4 regions of the Rhodococcus sp. GQ147 genome follow, and region 1 is predicted to be linked to each of the others. Evidence: riboswitches for the same ligand, from Rfam matches in the RefSeq annotation. Region 1 holds a riboswitch; each other region holds the start of a gene.
The links. A riboswitch is a leader RNA that binds a small molecule or an ion and turns the genes downstream of it on or off. The one in region 1 is predicted to bind thiamine pyrophosphate.

Region 2: it holds a riboswitch for thiamine pyrophosphate, as region 1 does, so the genes downstream of both, thiC (phosphomethylpyrimidine synthase ThiC) here and AC6CID_RS23620 (3-oxoacyl-ACP reductase) in region 1, are expected to answer to the same signal.
Region 3: it holds a riboswitch for thiamine pyrophosphate, as region 1 does, so the genes downstream of both, AC6CID_RS03770 (ABC transporter substrate-binding protein) here and AC6CID_RS23620 (3-oxoacyl-ACP reductase) in region 1, are expected to answer to the same signal.
Region 4: it holds a riboswitch for thiamine pyrophosphate, as region 1 does, so the genes downstream of both, thiO (glycine oxidase ThiO) here and AC6CID_RS23620 (3-oxoacyl-ACP reductase) in region 1, are expected to answer to the same signal.

Annotation. Positions count from the first base shown of each region.
Region 1 covers NZ_JCAXDU010000030.1:9,147-13,031, reverse strand. The annotation lists gene AC6CID_RS23630 (phosphodiesterase) at 103-1,023, shown strand; gene AC6CID_RS23625 (stealth family protein) at 1,020-2,492, opposite strand; TPP riboswitch at 2,779-2,870, shown strand; gene AC6CID_RS23620 (3-oxoacyl-ACP reductase) at 2,925-3,689, shown strand; gene AC6CID_RS23615 (LLM class flavin-dependent oxidoreductase) at 3,689-3,885, shown strand, end outside.
Region 2 covers NZ_JCAXDU010000020.1:4,367-8,251, reverse strand. The annotation lists gene AC6CID_RS20200 (HpcH/HpaI aldolase/citrate lyase family protein) at 1-651, shown strand, start outside; gene thiC (phosphomethylpyrimidine synthase ThiC) at 1,353-3,110, opposite strand; TPP riboswitch at 3,109-3,218, opposite strand; gene AC6CID_RS20190 (hypothetical protein) at 3,322-3,735, opposite strand; partial or broken gene AC6CID_RS20185 (substrate-binding protein) at 3,855-3,885, shown strand, end outside.
Region 3 covers NZ_JCAXDU010000002.1:299,819-303,703, reverse strand. The annotation lists gene AC6CID_RS03780 (ABC transporter ATP-binding protein) at 1-351, opposite strand, end outside; gene AC6CID_RS03775 (ABC transporter permease) at 348-1,133, opposite strand; gene AC6CID_RS03770 (ABC transporter substrate-binding protein) at 1,111-2,178, opposite strand; TPP riboswitch at 2,161-2,257, opposite strand; gene AC6CID_RS03765 (hypothetical protein) at 2,576-3,885, shown strand, end outside.
Region 4 covers NZ_JCAXDU010000031.1:31,527-35,411, reverse strand. The annotation lists gene AC6CID_RS23945 (NUDIX hydrolase) at 1-359, shown strand, start outside; gene thiE (thiamine phosphate synthase) at 364-1,053, opposite strand; TPP riboswitch at 1,080-1,192, shown strand; gene thiO (glycine oxidase ThiO) at 1,189-2,253, shown strand; gene thiS (sulfur carrier protein ThiS) at 2,250-2,462, shown strand; gene AC6CID_RS23925 (thiazole synthase) at 2,455-3,240, shown strand; gene AC6CID_RS23920 (hypothetical protein) at 3,331-3,864, shown strand.

The sequences.
Region 1 (3,885 bases):
GGGGTCTCTATGTGCGCCGGAAGTCGTGGAGCCGTAGAAATACACTCGCTACCGTTGAAAGCGACGAAGTGCCCCGAAACGGGCGAATGGAAGTGAGAAATCATGGGCAGTTCTCCGGCCCCTGAACGAATTGCCGAATACCCCAGACCTTCGCACACGCTGCTCCACCTCACCGACACCCACCTCGTCGGTGGAGACGAACTCCTCTACGGCACCGTCGACGCCGACACCCGCCTCGGCCTGATCCTCGACGACATCCGTGCCTCCCGGGTCCGACCCGACGCCCTGGTGTTCACCGGCGACCTCGCCGATCGCGGCCAGCCCGACGCCTACCGCAAGCTCCGCGGACTCGTCGAACCACTGGCCGCAGCGCTCGACGCCGAGATCGTGTGGGCGATGGGCAACCACGACGACCGCGCGACCTTCCGTGAAGAGCTGCTCGACGAAGCGCCTCTCGGCGCACCGATCGACGCCGTCCACACCGTGGGCGGACTTCGGATCGTCAGCCTCGACACCTCGGTCCCGGGCCATCACCACGGTGAGGTGACCGACGACCAGCTCGCCTGGCTCGCCGACGAACTCTCGACACCCGTCCCGTTCGGTACCGTTCTCGCACTGCATCATCCGCCCGTGCCGAGCGTGTTCGACATGGCTGTCCTCGTCGAACTGCGCGACCAGGCCGGTCTCGCCGAAGTGCTGCGCGGCACCGATGTCCGCGCCATCCTCGGCGGTCACCTGCACTACTCGACCTCGGCCACGTTCGCGGGCATCCCGGTGTCCGTCGCCTCGTCGACCTGCTACACGCAGGACCTGAACGTCCCGGTCGGTTCGCAGCGCGGGCACGACGGCGCGCAGGGTTTCAACCTCGTGCACGTCTATCCCGACACGATCGTGCACTCCGTGGTGCCCAGCGGAAGTTACGCCACCGCCGGGCAGCCCCACACGGCCGAGGACGCGGCGCGGCGTCTGGCCGAAGCCGGCATCCGCATCCCCGAGAACCCCGACCTCACCGTTCGGATCTAACCGACGTCCGGTCGGCCCGGGTGGCCGGTCTCCCAGGGTGCCGGGATCGGGTAGTACCGCTCCAGGAACTGCGTGACCTTCGCGGTGCGCAGCTCCAGGTCGACCTCGGGCGTGCTGCCGTCGTTGAGGCAGAACAGGTCGAGATTGCGGCGCGCCAGGATCGTGTCCAGATGTCGCAGACCGGACTTCACAGTGGTGTCGACGTACTCCACCTTCGCCGTGGTCTGCTGCACCGCGCGGCCGGTCAGCAGCGTGTAGTAGTGGTAGAAGGAGTTCGTCACCGAGATGTTGTCGGCCGCCCGGAACGGGCTCGCCGCCGTCGCAGCGAACTCGTCCCCGAACTCGCGTTCCATCTCCGCCATGATCGACCTGCGCAACGGGACCGGGGTGTGTTCGAGGTGCCGAGTGATGGTGACCCCGAAGCGATCCTGCAGGAGCTTGCGGTTCATGCGGGCGGAGTTCTCGAATCCGCTGCGCGACGGGTCGTTCCGACCCAGCCCGATCCGCACGTCGCACTCGATGAACTTGCTGACACCCCCGCCGGAGAAGAACAGGCTCGGGCTCACCCGGCGACCGAAGAACATGTCGTCGTTCGAGTACAGGAAGTGCTCGGACAGCCCCGGGATGTGGTGCAGTTGCGACTCGACCGCCATCGAGTTGTAGGTGGGCAGCGCTGACGGGTCGGCGAAGAACTCCTCGCTCCGCACGAACGTCACACGCGGGTCGTCGGCGAGCCACGCCGGTCGCGGCGAGTCGGTGGCGACGAAGATCCGCCGCACCCACGGCGCGTACATGTGGACCGAACGCAGGGCGTACTTGAGTTCGTTGATCTGCCGGTAGCGCGCCGGCGTGTCGTCACCTTCGCCGACGACGTAGTTCTGCATCAGCTTTGCGCGCTTGGCCTGGAACGACTTCGACGACCCGTCCACCCACGAGAACACGAGGTCGATCTCGAACGGGATGTCGCCGGGGTGGCGGTCGAACATGCCCTCGATCGTGGGCCACAGCTGTCCGTACCGCTCGACCGTCGTCCGGCGCATCTCGTCGCGCAGGGCGACCGTGCGGGTGAGGGCGTTCGGACGAGGCATGATCACCTCGTCGTCGGTGTAGGTCCACAGCTCGATGTCCACACCGTTCGACGCGCCGTACCGCAACCCGCTGGTCAGCTCGACGCGCGGGCGGAACAGCCGGAACACCCGGTCCTTCCTGTCGCGCGAGAGCCGACCGTCCGCCACCGGAACCGGGCGTCGCTTGGAGCCGACAGCCTTCGAGTAGAACGGCTCGTCGGCGCATCCCTCGGCGAGCGCGGCACGCAATCTCTTCCGATCGGCACGGTCGATCGCCAGGATCGGGCGGTCGCTGTCGTCGCGGACGAGCAGGTAGTCGATGTGCGCCCGGTCGAGGGCGCGGCGCAGGAGCAGTACGTCCTCGATCTGCGCTTCGTCGGGCGTCGTGGTGGTGATGGGGATCGCGTAGCGATCCTCGAACCATACGACGTCCTCGTGGCGCGCGGGTCCGCGGACCGGGGCACGGTCGAACGGCGGGGCGTCTCCGACCTGCTGGGAAAGGGAGACGTAGGGAGCGTTGTAGGGGGCCGGCGTGTGCGTCGGAATCTCCTTTCACGGGTCGGGGCAGGAAAGGCTCATTTTAACGCCGATCTGAGCTAAGTTCCCGGGTCGGTGATGTGACGATCCGATGAATGCCGACGCCGACAGTCTCGACGGGGTCGAGATCCCGAGGTGTAACCTGTGCGCAGGACTCGACACGGGGTGCCGGACACGGCTGAGAGAACACCCGTCGAACCTGATCTCGATTATGCGAGCGAAGGGATGCCGAGCCGGCGCCGGGCCACAGGTCTGTCGCCCTCACGCACCCTTCCCGACACAGGGAAGGCACAGAAGATGTCATTGCAGAACCAGGTCGTCCTCGTCACCGGTGCCGGGCGCGGCCTCGGCCACAGCATCGCGCAGGCGTTCGCCGACGAAGGAGCCGCCGTCGTTCTCGATTACCGGCGCAGCGGCGAGGGCGCTCACGAACTGGCCGACAAGATCGGACCCGAGCGGGCCGTCGCGCTGAAGGCCGATGTCACCGACCGCGCCGAGGTCGAGTCGCTGTTCGCGCGGGCCCGCGAGCACTTCGGGCGACCCGTCACCACGGTCGTCAACAACGCCCTGCCCGACTTCTCGTTCAACGGCGACGCCCGCGTCAAGGCGGACGAGATCGGATACGCCGAATTCGGTGCCCAGTTCGACGGGGTCGTCGGTGGTGCCGTCAACGTCATCCAGGCCGCGCTGCCGGGCATGCGGGAAGCCGGCGGCGGCAGCGTCGTCAACATCGGCACCAACCTGTTCCAGCACCCCGTCGTCCCGTACCACGACTACACCGCCGCCAAGGCCGCGCTGCTGTCGCTGACCCGCACCTTCGCCGCCGACCTCGGCCCCGACGGGATCCGCGTCAACATGGTCTCCGGTGGTCTGCTGCGCACGACCGACGCATCGTCGGCGACCCCCGAAGCGGTGTTCGACCTCATCGCGTCGTCGACGCCGCTGCGGAAGGTCACCACCCCCGAGGATTTCGCGGCCGCGGTGCTGTTCTTCGCCTCCGACTGGTCGCGGGCCGTCACCGGGCAGAACCTGGTGGTCGACGGGGGACTGGTGATGAACTGATGACCGGACCACGCACCCTCCACCTCAACGCCTTCCTCTACGGCGTCGGGCACCACTCGTCGGCATGGCGGCATCCCGACTCCGCGGCCGAACGCATCGGCGACATCACGTATTTCGAGGAACTCGCACGCACCGCCGAACGCGGATGTCTCGACGCGGTGTTCTTCGCCGACGGTCACAGCGTCAACCCGAAGTA
Region 2 (3,885 bases), on a different contig from region 1:
GTCCGAGTCAACGACGCTTCGACCCGTGAACTTGCACTCGACCTGGAAATACTCCGCGATTCGCCGGGCCTTACCGGAATTGTTCTTGCAAAAACCGAGAGTCCGCAAGACATCGACATCGTGTCTGCCGCACTCCCCCATGTCCCGATCGTCGCTATGGTCGAGACTGCTTCCTCGCTTCGTCAGGCCGACCGTATCGCTGAATGCTCACCGGTCGTGCGCTTGGCCTTCGGCATCAGAGACTTCTGCAGCGACCTCGACATCGATGGGACACCAGAAGGCCTGGCGTATGCACGCTCGACCCTCGTCATCGCCAGCAAGACGGCGGAAATCGCAGCGCCTATCGACGGCCCGAGCGCTGCGGATGATCGGGATATCGTCGCAGCCGACATCGACACAGCCAAAAAGTTCGGCATGACCGGAAAATTGTCGGTTCGGGCGCGTCACGTCGACACGATCAACGAGAGATTCTCCCCGTCGGCCGATTCAGTCTCACAAGCGCATGCCACTATCGCCGAACTCGGCCCCTGCGGGGAGAACATCGAGACGGGAGCCGATCGGCCGCGCTTCATCTCAGCCACTGCCGTGCTTTCCAGATCTCGGTACTTCGGCCGCTTGGAGGCGACCAAATCCGCCTCTCTTGCCCAGTAGTCGGCGCGTTCACGCTGCTCTGATCAGCACCGTCAACGCTGCAAGGGTCTCGGGTGCGGTGTACCTGCCCGGGTCAAGAACCCGCAAGGCATCATCGAGAAGACTGATTACCGCGCGGAGATGGTGGACAACACCGCCGCGCGAGGTCGACGCCGAGCGAATGCGGGATGGTCCGGACGCGTTCCAGCGCGTGTGCAGCGACCGCCGATCCCGGAAGCAGAATCGACCGGGGCGACGATCACGACCGCTCTTCCGAGACGGCCGCCTGCCGTGACACGGTGAGGGGAACGGCAACCCGCACCGTGTCACGGCAGGCGTCGAGACCACCCGGCAACTACTCCTCGGTGCCTCGAAGCTGAGCGAGTCACAAGTGCAGGTCACCCCCGATTCGGCAGCGAGGTGGGCGATGTCGTCACCGCCTCGCCCGCCGGCACCCGATCACTGCTACAGCGAACCCCGCTCACACATGGGCACTTTCGTTGAGCACGAGTGGGTACCGCCGCTGAATCTCATTCCCCTCGTACTCGAACCCGGACGGTCGCCGGCACCGCGAAACCGCACATCGATGCCGACTCCGTCCTCGACCACCTTCGTCATCGCGACACAACGTCACCCGGCAGAGCAAGTGCGGGCGTGCGTCAAGCCGCTGAGGGCGTTGCGTCCGTGTCCTCTCGTCACCTGGACTCAACGCCCCTGCGACCTCAGTTGTCCTGTGTCACACGCTTACTTTCGGAGGACAGGACAGTAGGGGCATCCAAATACACCGTGCTGCCAGCGGCCCTGAACTGGTCGGACATATGTTGCATCCCGGCGACGGCGGCCTGGTCGGCGGCGTCACCGAACCTGGTCCGGATGTCTTGGGAGATACGCATCGAGCAGAACTTCGGCCCACACATCGAGCAGAAGTGCGCTGTCTTGGCCGGTTCGGCCGGAAGCGTCTCGTCATGGAACTGCTCGGCCGTATCCGGATCCAGCGACAGAGCGAACTGATCCCGCCACCGAAACTCGAAACGCGCCTTCGACAACGCGTCGTCACGCTCGACGGCACCGGGATGGCCCTTGGCGATGTCGGCGGCATGAGCGGCGATCTTGTACGTGATGACCCCGGTCTTCACGTCGTCCCGATTCGGCAGTCCCAGATGCTCCTTCGGGGTGACATAACACAGCATCGCGGTGCCATGGCGGGCGATCTCGGTGGCCCCGATCGCGGAGGTGATGTGGTCGTAGCCCGGAGCAATGTCGGTCACCAGCGGCCCCAGGGTGTAGAAAGGCGCTCCATGACATAGCTTCTGCTGACGCTCCACATTTTCCCGCACCCGATGGATCGGGATGTGGCCAGGGCCTTCGACCATCACCTGAACGTCGTGAGCCCAGGCACGGGTGGTCAGTTCGGCAAGAGTGTCCAGTTCGGCGTACTGCGCGGCGTCATTGGCGTCGGCGATCGACCCCGGTCGCAGCCCGTCCCCGAGGGAAAATGCCACGTCGTAGCGGGCGAAGATCTCACACAGTTCGTCGAAGTGGGTGTAGAGAAAATTTTCCTCGTGATGGGCGAGGCACCAACCGGCCATGATCGACCCACCTCGGGAGACGATGCCGGTGAGCCGCTCGGCCGTGAGCGGTACGTAGCGCAGCAGCACTCCGGCGTGGATGGTCATGTAGTCCACACCCTGCTCACACTGCTCGATCACGGTGTCGCGGAAGATCTCCCACGTCAGCGCATCGGCCTGGCCGGCGACCTTCTCCAGAGCCTGGTAGATCGGCACCGTGCCGATCGGCACCGGGGAGTTGCGAATGATCCATTCTCGGGTGGTGTGGATATCTTCGCCGGTGGACAGGTCCATCACAGTGTCCGCGCCCCAACGGGTGGCCCAGCGCATCTTGTCGACTTCGTCGACGATGGAGCTGGTCACCGCTGAGTTGCCGATGTTGGCATTGATCTTCACCAGGAAGGACTTGCCGATGATCATCGGCTCGGACTCGGGGTGGTTGACGTTGGCGGGGATGATCGCCCGACCCGCCGCCACCTCCGAGCGCACCAGTTCCACGTCGCAGTTCTCCCGCAGCGCCACGAACCGCATTTCCTGGGTGATGATCCCCGCCCGGGCATAGTGCATCTGCGTGACCGTCCGGCCTGTCTTCGCTCGCACCGGGACAGGTCGGGGCCCCTTCCACTCCTGGGACGCCTCTCCACGCCGCACAGCCGAGCGGCCATCGTCGAGCAGATCCCGCTCTCGCCCCGGGTAGTGCTCGACGTCGCCGCGAGCAGCAATCCAGTCGGCGCGCGTCGGCGGGAGCCCGACCAGCGGATCGCTACCGGGACCTGCAGTGCGGTAGACCTGCAGCGGCGGGTTCGGCACCCCGCCGGGAGAGTCGTTCAAGCGGATCTCTGTGACAGGTACACGCAGGTCGTGTTCCTCGTCGTGGACATAGCTCAGGGCATGCGAATTGGATGCACTCATCGGAATCGTTCCTACTTCCTTCGCCGGCATTACCCGGGCAGGTTCGACGGTCGCAGGCTGCCTCAGCCCGATCTCAGCCCCTGCAATAGGGCTCCCGTGGGGACGTCACAGACCCTAACACCCGACTCGTCTCGCTGCAGATGTAGCTGGTCCGGTCGTCGGAGCGGTGCGAAGTCGGCCCGTCCTGTGCGAGCTACGAGGAGGTACTCTTCTATACGTCATCGACTGTTGACTCGAGGAGATCGGGATCTTGTCCGCACAGCTGGCCTTCGATGCCCTCGCTGACCCTGTGCGGTGAGCCATTCTCACTGTGCTGGCAGAGCGCGATGAGTGCAGTGTCAATGAACTGGTCGACCAGATCGACAGCGTGGGACGCACCGGCGTTTCGAACCACCTCCGGATCCTGCGGCACGCGGGATTGGTCACCGAACGCAAGGCCGGACGCTTCCGTTTCTACTCGATCGACCCGGCCGGTCCCGCCCGGGACGTCATCGCGATGTTGCAGGAAGTGTTTCGAGGAGCCCTGGTAGATGCCGTCGAGGCTGCCGATCGCACCGCTGCCACCGATACATCTCTGTGACGTGCATAGCTTCCAGGAAACACGGTGACCCAGGTCGTACTGCACGCGGAAGAGTGGACCGCATCCCCACCCTCGGTGGCCTACAGCCTTTCGGAGCAGGCGAAGAGGCGGGATGGCTGTTCGGCGGGGTATGCGATCGGGTCGAACCCGGCGCTGCCGTGCGTATGGCGGTCCACCTCAGCGGTTCCGGCGCAG
Region 3 (3,885 bases), on a different contig from region 1:
GCCGAAGGTCGGCAGCAGTTCGCGGGCGCGGGCACGAGCGTCGGATCGCTGTACACCCTGCACCTCGAGCCCGAGTGTGCAGTTGTCGAGCACCGTCCGCCACGGGAACAGCAGGTCCTTCTGCGGCATCAGCGCGACCTGCCCGGGTGCCGCGGGGGAGTCGCCGACGAGAACCTCTCCGGTGTCGGGTTGCTCGAGTCCCGCGACGATCGAGAACAGCGTCGACTTGCCGCACCCACTCGGCCCGATGAGGGACACGAACTCGCCGGGCTCCACAGCACAGTCGATGCCGTCGATCACCGCCCGGTCGCCGTACGACTTGTGGACCGAGGCCACCGTCACCGCATTCATCTCTCACCCCTCGTGAGCGCCCACGGCGCGACCATCCGTTCGACGACGAACGTCAGCGCGTACAGCAGGAGTGACAGAGCAGCGGTCACCACTACGGCAGCGAGCACGAGATCGGTGCGGAACGAGTTCTTCTGCGTGCTCATGTAGATGCCCAGACCGGATGTCGCGCCGACGTATTCGGCGAACACCGCACCCACGACGGCGTAGGTGATGCCGATCCGCAGGGCGGTGAAGAAGCGGGGGAGCGCGGATGGCAGGCGCACGTAACGGAACTGCTGCCACCGCGACGCGCCCATACTGCGTAGCAACGCGCCCGCCTCCCGGTCGGCCGCCGCGAACCCTTCGAGCAGCCCGATCGCGACGGGGAAGAACGTCACCAGCGCGATGACGAGGATCTTCGGTAGCAGTCCGAAACCGAACCAGATGATCATCAACGGCGCGATCGCGATGATCGGCAGGGTCTGCGACACCACGAACAACGGCACGAGGGCCCGCCGCAACCAAGGCGAGAAGTCTACGACGATCGCGAGGGCCCACGCCAGTGCCAGCGACACGGCGAACCCGACCATCGTGACCTGCAGAGTGGACCAGGCGTGCCCGGCGATGTCGACGCGATGAGACCACCCCTGCGTGAGAACGCGTGCGGGGGAGGGCAACACCTGCGGGCGGACACCGCTCACCACGACGTACGACTGCCAGATCGCGACCAGAGCCCCGGCGATGAGCAGCGCGGGAAGGAGCCGACGTGCGCGGCCGATGCTATCGGTCTTCGAGGTAGTCATCGGTGACATAGGTCGACCAGTCCGGCTCGGTCGTCAACGGGCTGCCGTCGGGTCCGGACAGCACGCCGTTCTCGTACAGGAACCGGGCATAGCCCGACCATTTCCCGGCGTCGAGGACTCCGACGGCGCCGGAGGCGTCACGCATGTACTCGGCGGCGAGCATGCGCTGGCTCTCGTAGACGAGTTCCTCGTCGGGGAAGGCCCCGGGGTTCGCCTCGAGCAGAGCCCGGGCTCCACGATCGGGGTCGTCGGCGGCGATCCGGTAACCCTGGTGCAGCGCCTGCACGAAAGCGCGTGCCTGCTCCGGGTTCTCCGTCATCCAGTCCTCGTTGCCGTCGACGACGATCGCGTACGCGTCGGGGAAGCCGTAGTCGGTGAAGCCGAAGTACCGCATGGGCAGGCCGCGGTGCTCGGCCTCGAGACCCTCCCACGCCAGGTACGACACGGTGAAGTCGGCGGTCGACGAGTAGACGGCCTCGTACGACGACGTCCCGAGCGTCACGTTCTCGAACTCACCGCGACCACCGTCGTTGCGGATCACTTCGGCGAGCATCTCGTCCTCACCAGGGTTGGCGAAGCCCGCGAAGGTCTTGCCGTCGAGATCCGCCGGCCGCGTGATCTCGGCGTTGTCGGCCCGCACGGCGATCCCCGTCGCCCAGTGCTGCAGCGGTGCGAGGACCGCGACGGTCCGGGACCCGGCGGCTCTGGCGATGGTCGATGTGGCGTGCGTGGAGATTCCGAACTCGGCGCTACCCGCGTCGACGAGGGTGTCGGGGGTCGCGTTGTTGTACGGCAGGATCTCGACGTCGAGACCCGCATCGGCGAACAGACCTTCCTGCTGCGCCACGTACAGGCCGGTGTGATTGGTGTTGGGCGTCCAGTCCAACGCGAATCGGATGGTGTCGCTCCCGGAATCGGACGAGCACCCGACGACCGCGGAGAGTGCGGCGACGAGGGTGAGCAGTCCGGCGAGAGTCCGCCGCGCCTTCACTGCGCGGGCAGGGGACGGATCGATGTGGGTACAGGCGTGGTCATGTCGGGACATCCCTTCGTCAGCATTACCTGGTCAGGTTCGACGGGTGTGATCTCAGCCCCGCTCGTGCGGAGCACCCCGTGTCACGGGCGACCCTAGCACCATGCCCTCCTGGGGCCGCCGGGACGGGAGCAGAACGGAAGATGTGACCCGAAGTTACGGAAATGCCCAGGTCAGGATGTCACCCTCACATTTCACCCGCAACGGAAGGATCGAAGATCCCGACTCTTCGAGTGATGGTCCCTGCCACCTCCCCCGAACGGCAGGGACCGTCGCTCTGCGCATGTCTCTCCCTTGCGCGGACGATGAAGGGCCGTCGGTGAACTCCGACGGGTCCGTTCTTCTGTTGTTTCCGTAGACCCGACTCCCGCAACGGTGTTCAATACGCACGAACCGATCGGGGGATGGGATGCGCGCAATGATGGGCGCCGCGATGGCTGCGGCGGTGATGGGAAGTGTCCTGACGGCATCGGTGGTGTCGGCGGAGACGAGCGGACGCACCGAAATGCCGTATGACTCGTCGGCGCCGCTGGCCGGCGAGGTGCTCGGGTCCGTGGTGTCGATACCCGTGCCGCTGCCGGCGGAAGCGGGACCGCGACCCGCCGCGTGCGACCGGTTGTCGTATCTGCGGTGGCGGTCGGCCGACGGACCGGAGAGTTCGGCCGACGCCGACCGGATCCTCGTCGCCCAGCCCGGGATCTTCGAGGGAGCGGGCGCGTTCGAGAGCGTCGCGCGCAACACCGTCGTCGCGGCCGCGGCCCGTGGTGCCCACGTCGAGTTCTGGGCACTCGACCGGCGATCGAACTGCCTCGAGGACCACACCGGTACCCGGGCGGCACTGCGGACGGGTTCGCTCGACACCGCGACCGACTACTACTTCCGCGGTGCCGAAGTGGACGGGCGACGATTCGCCGGCCACGCGAGCGGCGCCGACGTCGCGTGGCTCTCGCATGTCGGCATCGAGCAGACGCTGCGCGACCAGTACGACCTGCTGCGTCACGAACTCTCCGACCCGGAACTGCGGAAACGGAAAGTGTTGTGCGGCGGACATTCTCTCGGTGGTTTCATCACCGGCTACTTCGCGGAATGGGACTTCGACGGAGATCCCGCCACCACGGGCGACGCCGGTTACAACCAGTGCGGCGGGTACTTTGCGCTCGATACGGTGATCGAGGCGGGAGCGCCCTCCCCCGGGCAGAGTGCCCTCCCGGATCTGCCCGAAGCGGTCTCGGCGCCAGTCGATGCGTTCTTCGGCTCCATCTCGACGGCATCGCCGGTGCTGGCACTTCCCACGGTCATCAATCCCGAGACGACGAATCTGCTCGCACTCACCGGACTCGCCGCGCGACTGGACCCGGACAGCACCGACGGCATTGTCCCGCGCATGCCCGACAACCCGAACATCGACTGGACGTTGCGCACTCTGTTGTCGGGGGACTACGCGATGTTCGCGACGGGCGACCCGGATGTGCGGACGTTGAACGCGACCAACGAGGCGGTGCTCGGCGCGATCCTCGACGACAATTCGCAACCGCTGGGGTTCCTGCAGGTGAGCGTCGGATTCATTACCGGGGCGCCCGTGCGCGACAAGCTGTTTCCTGTTCCCGCCACGCCGGAGGTGCTCGGGTCGGGATTCTTCGGCGATGCGCTCAAGGCGTCGCCGGCGGTGTTCGCGGATCCGGGAGTCGTCTACCGGTGGCTCGACTACGACGAGGTGGG
Region 4 (3,885 bases), on a different contig from region 1:
CGAGCGGCCCCACCGGATGGTGGCGCGACCGCCCCGGCGCGACGAGCGCACTGCTCGCCGACCTCGCCGCGGTCCTGCCCCGCACCGTCGAAATTCCCGACGGGACGTTCGGCTGGGTCCCCCGCGTCGAAGCGGTCCTCGAAGGGCATGCCCGCGACGCGACGATCGACGACGTCCGGATCCCGGTGCACAGCGCGGACGGCAGCGGCGACGACGAACTGACCCGGCTGGCCTCCACCACGACGGCCGTGGTCGACCCCGGTGTGACGGTCGTGGTCACCGCGGATCGCGGTCTGCGCGCACGGTTGCCCGAGGGCACGATCGCGATGTCGCCCTCGGCCGTGCTGGGCTGGCTGTAACGCCTCAGGTCGGGAGTGCGGCCTTCAGCGCCGCCGCGGCTGCCCGCGGATCGGATGCCTTCGTGATCGCCCGGACCACCGCGACCCGCGTGGCACCGGCGTCGAGCACCTCGGGGAGTCGCTCGAGATCGATGCCGCCGATCGCGAACCACGGCCGTGCCGGCTGCGACTGCGTGACCTCGCGCGTCACCTCCAGCCCCGCTGCGGTCCGTCCCGGCTTGGTCGGTGTGTCCCACACCGGCCCGGATGCGAAGTAGTCGACGCCCTCCTCGATGTCGGCGAGCGCAGCCTGCGCGCGGCTCGACGTCGAGCGGCCGATGACGATCTCGTCGCCGAGGATCTGCCGCGCGTGCCGCACCGGCAGGTCGCCCTGACCGAGATGCAGGATGTCGGCGCCCGACGCGAGCGCGATGTCGGCGCGGTCGTTCACGGCCAGGAGCGCACCGTGGCGTGCACACGCCTCGCCGATGATCTCGAGGGCGGCGAGTTCCTCGCGTGCCTCGAGGCGTCCGAACTTCTTCTCGCCGGCCGAGTCCTTGTCGCGCAACTGGACGATGTCGACCCCACCGGCGAGGGCCTCCTCGACGAACCGTGCGAGGTCGCCGGTGTCCCGGCGAGCGTCGGTGCACAGATACAACCGGGCGGTCGCGAGGCGGCCGCGCGGGTCGGGATGGTTGCCGCGATAGGTGGTCACGACCAAGACGGTAGCCTCTAAGCAGAAAGTGACGACACGGGAGTCCCGAGGTTCGCGGGGCTGAGAGGGGGCCTGCCGGCCCCGACCGTTATGACCTGACCCGGATCATGCCGGCGCAGGGAGTGAGGTGGACCAATGGCAACTGTGGCCGTCGTGGGTGGCGGAGTGATCGGGCTGTCGATCGCATGGCGCGCGGCCCGCGCGGGACACGTCGTGACCGTGCACGACCCGAATCCTGGTAGCGGAGCCTCGTGGGTGGCCGGAGGAATGCTGGCACCGCTGTCCGAGGGCTGGCCCGGTGAGGACCACGTCCTGTCCCTGGGAGCGGCCTCCCTCGAACGCTGGCCCGGCTTCGCGGAGGCGCTGCGCACGGAGACCGGCGTCGATGTGTTCACCGCCCAGGCGTCCCTGACCGTCGCGCTCGATGCGGCCGATGCGGCCGACCTGCGGACCGTCGCCGAATGGGTGGGGGAGCAGGGGCACGAGATGCGGCTGCTCTCCCGCGCCGAGATCCGGGAGTTCGAGCCGTCCCTCGGTCCGAAGGTCCGTCTCGGACTCCTCGCCCCCACCGAGTCGTCGGTCGACAACCGTACGCTCGTCGACGCCCTGCGCGTCGCGGCCACCGCGGCCGGGGTGCGTTTCTCCGACGCCGCCGTCCACGATCTCGCCGACCTTCCCGACGATCAGGTGGTGCTCGCCGCCGGCTCGGCGTCGGCGCGACTGTGGCCGGGCCTTCCGGTCCGTCCGGTCAAGGGCGAGATCCTGCGCCTGCGGGTGCGGCCGGGCGCGACTCCGCCGCCGCAGCGCACCGTGCGCGCGAGTGTCCACGGACGCCCCGCCTATCTGGTGCCCCGCCACGACGGCCTCGTCGTGGGCGCCACACAGTACGAGGCGTCCGACACACAGGTCACGGTGGCCGGGGTGCGCGATCTGATCGCCGACGCCGAGAAGATCTTTCCTGCGCTCGGCGAGTACGAACTGTTCGAGGCGAGCGCGGGCCTGCGCCCGATGACCCCCGACAACCTGCCGCTGATCGGCCGGCTCTCCGATCGTGTCGTCGCCGCGACCGGCCACGGCCGCAACGGTGTGCTGCTCACGCCGCTCACCGTCGACGCGGTGCTCGCCGAACTCGGTGGGCGGTCGCTGGCCGACGCGCAGTACGCCTGTCCTGGACGAATTACGGAAGCGAGTGTGGGATGACGAACGTGTCCGTGGGCATCACCGTCAACGGTGAGGACAAGTACTACGACGCGGCCCCGACCGTGTCACAACTGCTGAACGAGCTCGGTCTGCCCGAGAAGGGCATCGCGGTCGCCGTCGACGGTGTCGTGTGCCCGCGCGGCCGCTGGTCGGAGCCGGTCACACGCGGAGCGAGCATCGAGATCCTCACGGCGGTCCAGGGTGGCTGACACACACGATCCCGGCGCCGACCTGCCGCAGCTGACCATCGCCGGCCGCACCTTCGGGTCGCGGCTGATCACCGGCACCGGTGGCGCGGCGAACCTGGCCGTGCTCGAGGAGGCACTCGTCGCGTCGGGCACCGAACTGACCACCGTCGCGATGCGCCGCGTCGACGCGGCCTCCGGAACCGGTGTCCTCGACCTGCTGCGCCGCCTCGGCATCGAACCGCTGCCGAACACTGCCGGGTGCCGCGGCGCGAAGGAAGCCGTGCTGACCGCGCAGCTCGGGCGGGAGGCGCTGGAGACCGACTGGGTGAAACTCGAGGTCATCGCCGACGAACGGACGCTGCTGCCCGACGCCATCGAACTCGTCTCCGCGGCCGAACAACTCGTCGACGACGGCTTCGTCGTCCTGCCGTACACGACCGACGATCCCGTCCTCGCGCGGCGCCTCGAGGACGTCGGTTGTGCCGCGGTGATGCCGCTCGGCTCGCCGATCGGGACCGGCCTCGGTATCTCGAACCCGCACCACATCGAGATGATCGTCGAGGCTGCGGGTGTGCCGGTGATCCTCGACGCGGGAATCGGAACCGCCTCCGACGCGGCGCTCGCGATGGAACTCGGTTGCGACGCCGTGCTGCTCGCGACCGCCGTCACCCGCGCGAAGGATCCGGCGCTGATGGCGTCGGCGATGCGTCACGCCGTCGAAGCGGGATTCCGTGCCCGGCACGCCGGCCGGATCCCGAAACGCTTCTGGGCCCAGGCATCTTCGCCGATGGAGCCGTGACCGGTACGGGAAACCCCTGAGCACCTTGGTGTTCAGGGGTTTCCGATTGTCACGCGACGGGTTACCGATCGGTCTGTACGATCCCCGGGCATGACAGTTGCACACAGAATTTTCGCTGCCGCCGCTGCCGGGCTCATGGGCACTGTCGTCGCCGTCGCGGCGCCGGGTGTCGCGGGCGCCCAGGAACCGTGTCAGATGGGCTGGTCGAACACCGGACCGAGGTCGTGCGCGACGACGGAGTTGTCCACGCCACCCGTGCTGACATTGGGCGACGGCATCTGCGCCGGCATCGTGCGCGCCGGTGGAACCGCCTTCGACGGCCCGCTCTACGAGTACTCCTCGGCGCCGGGTGCCACCCACGGGATCGAACTGCGGATCACGCAGGGCTACTCGCTTCTCGGCGAGTGGACGCCGAGCATCCTGAACTGCGACGTCACCGTCGCTTTCGACTGGCACAACCTCGACACCGGTGCCCGCGGTACGGAGACCCGCTTCGTGCCGGCCTTCCACACGAGCACCCGGCCGTTGGTCATGCACGTGTTCCCCGGGCCCGGCCGCGTCGCCCTGACGATGCGTACCGAGCGACCGAGCATCCCGGTCACCACCGAGGTCTTCGTCCCCTGACGCACCGCGTGCGGCTCCGGG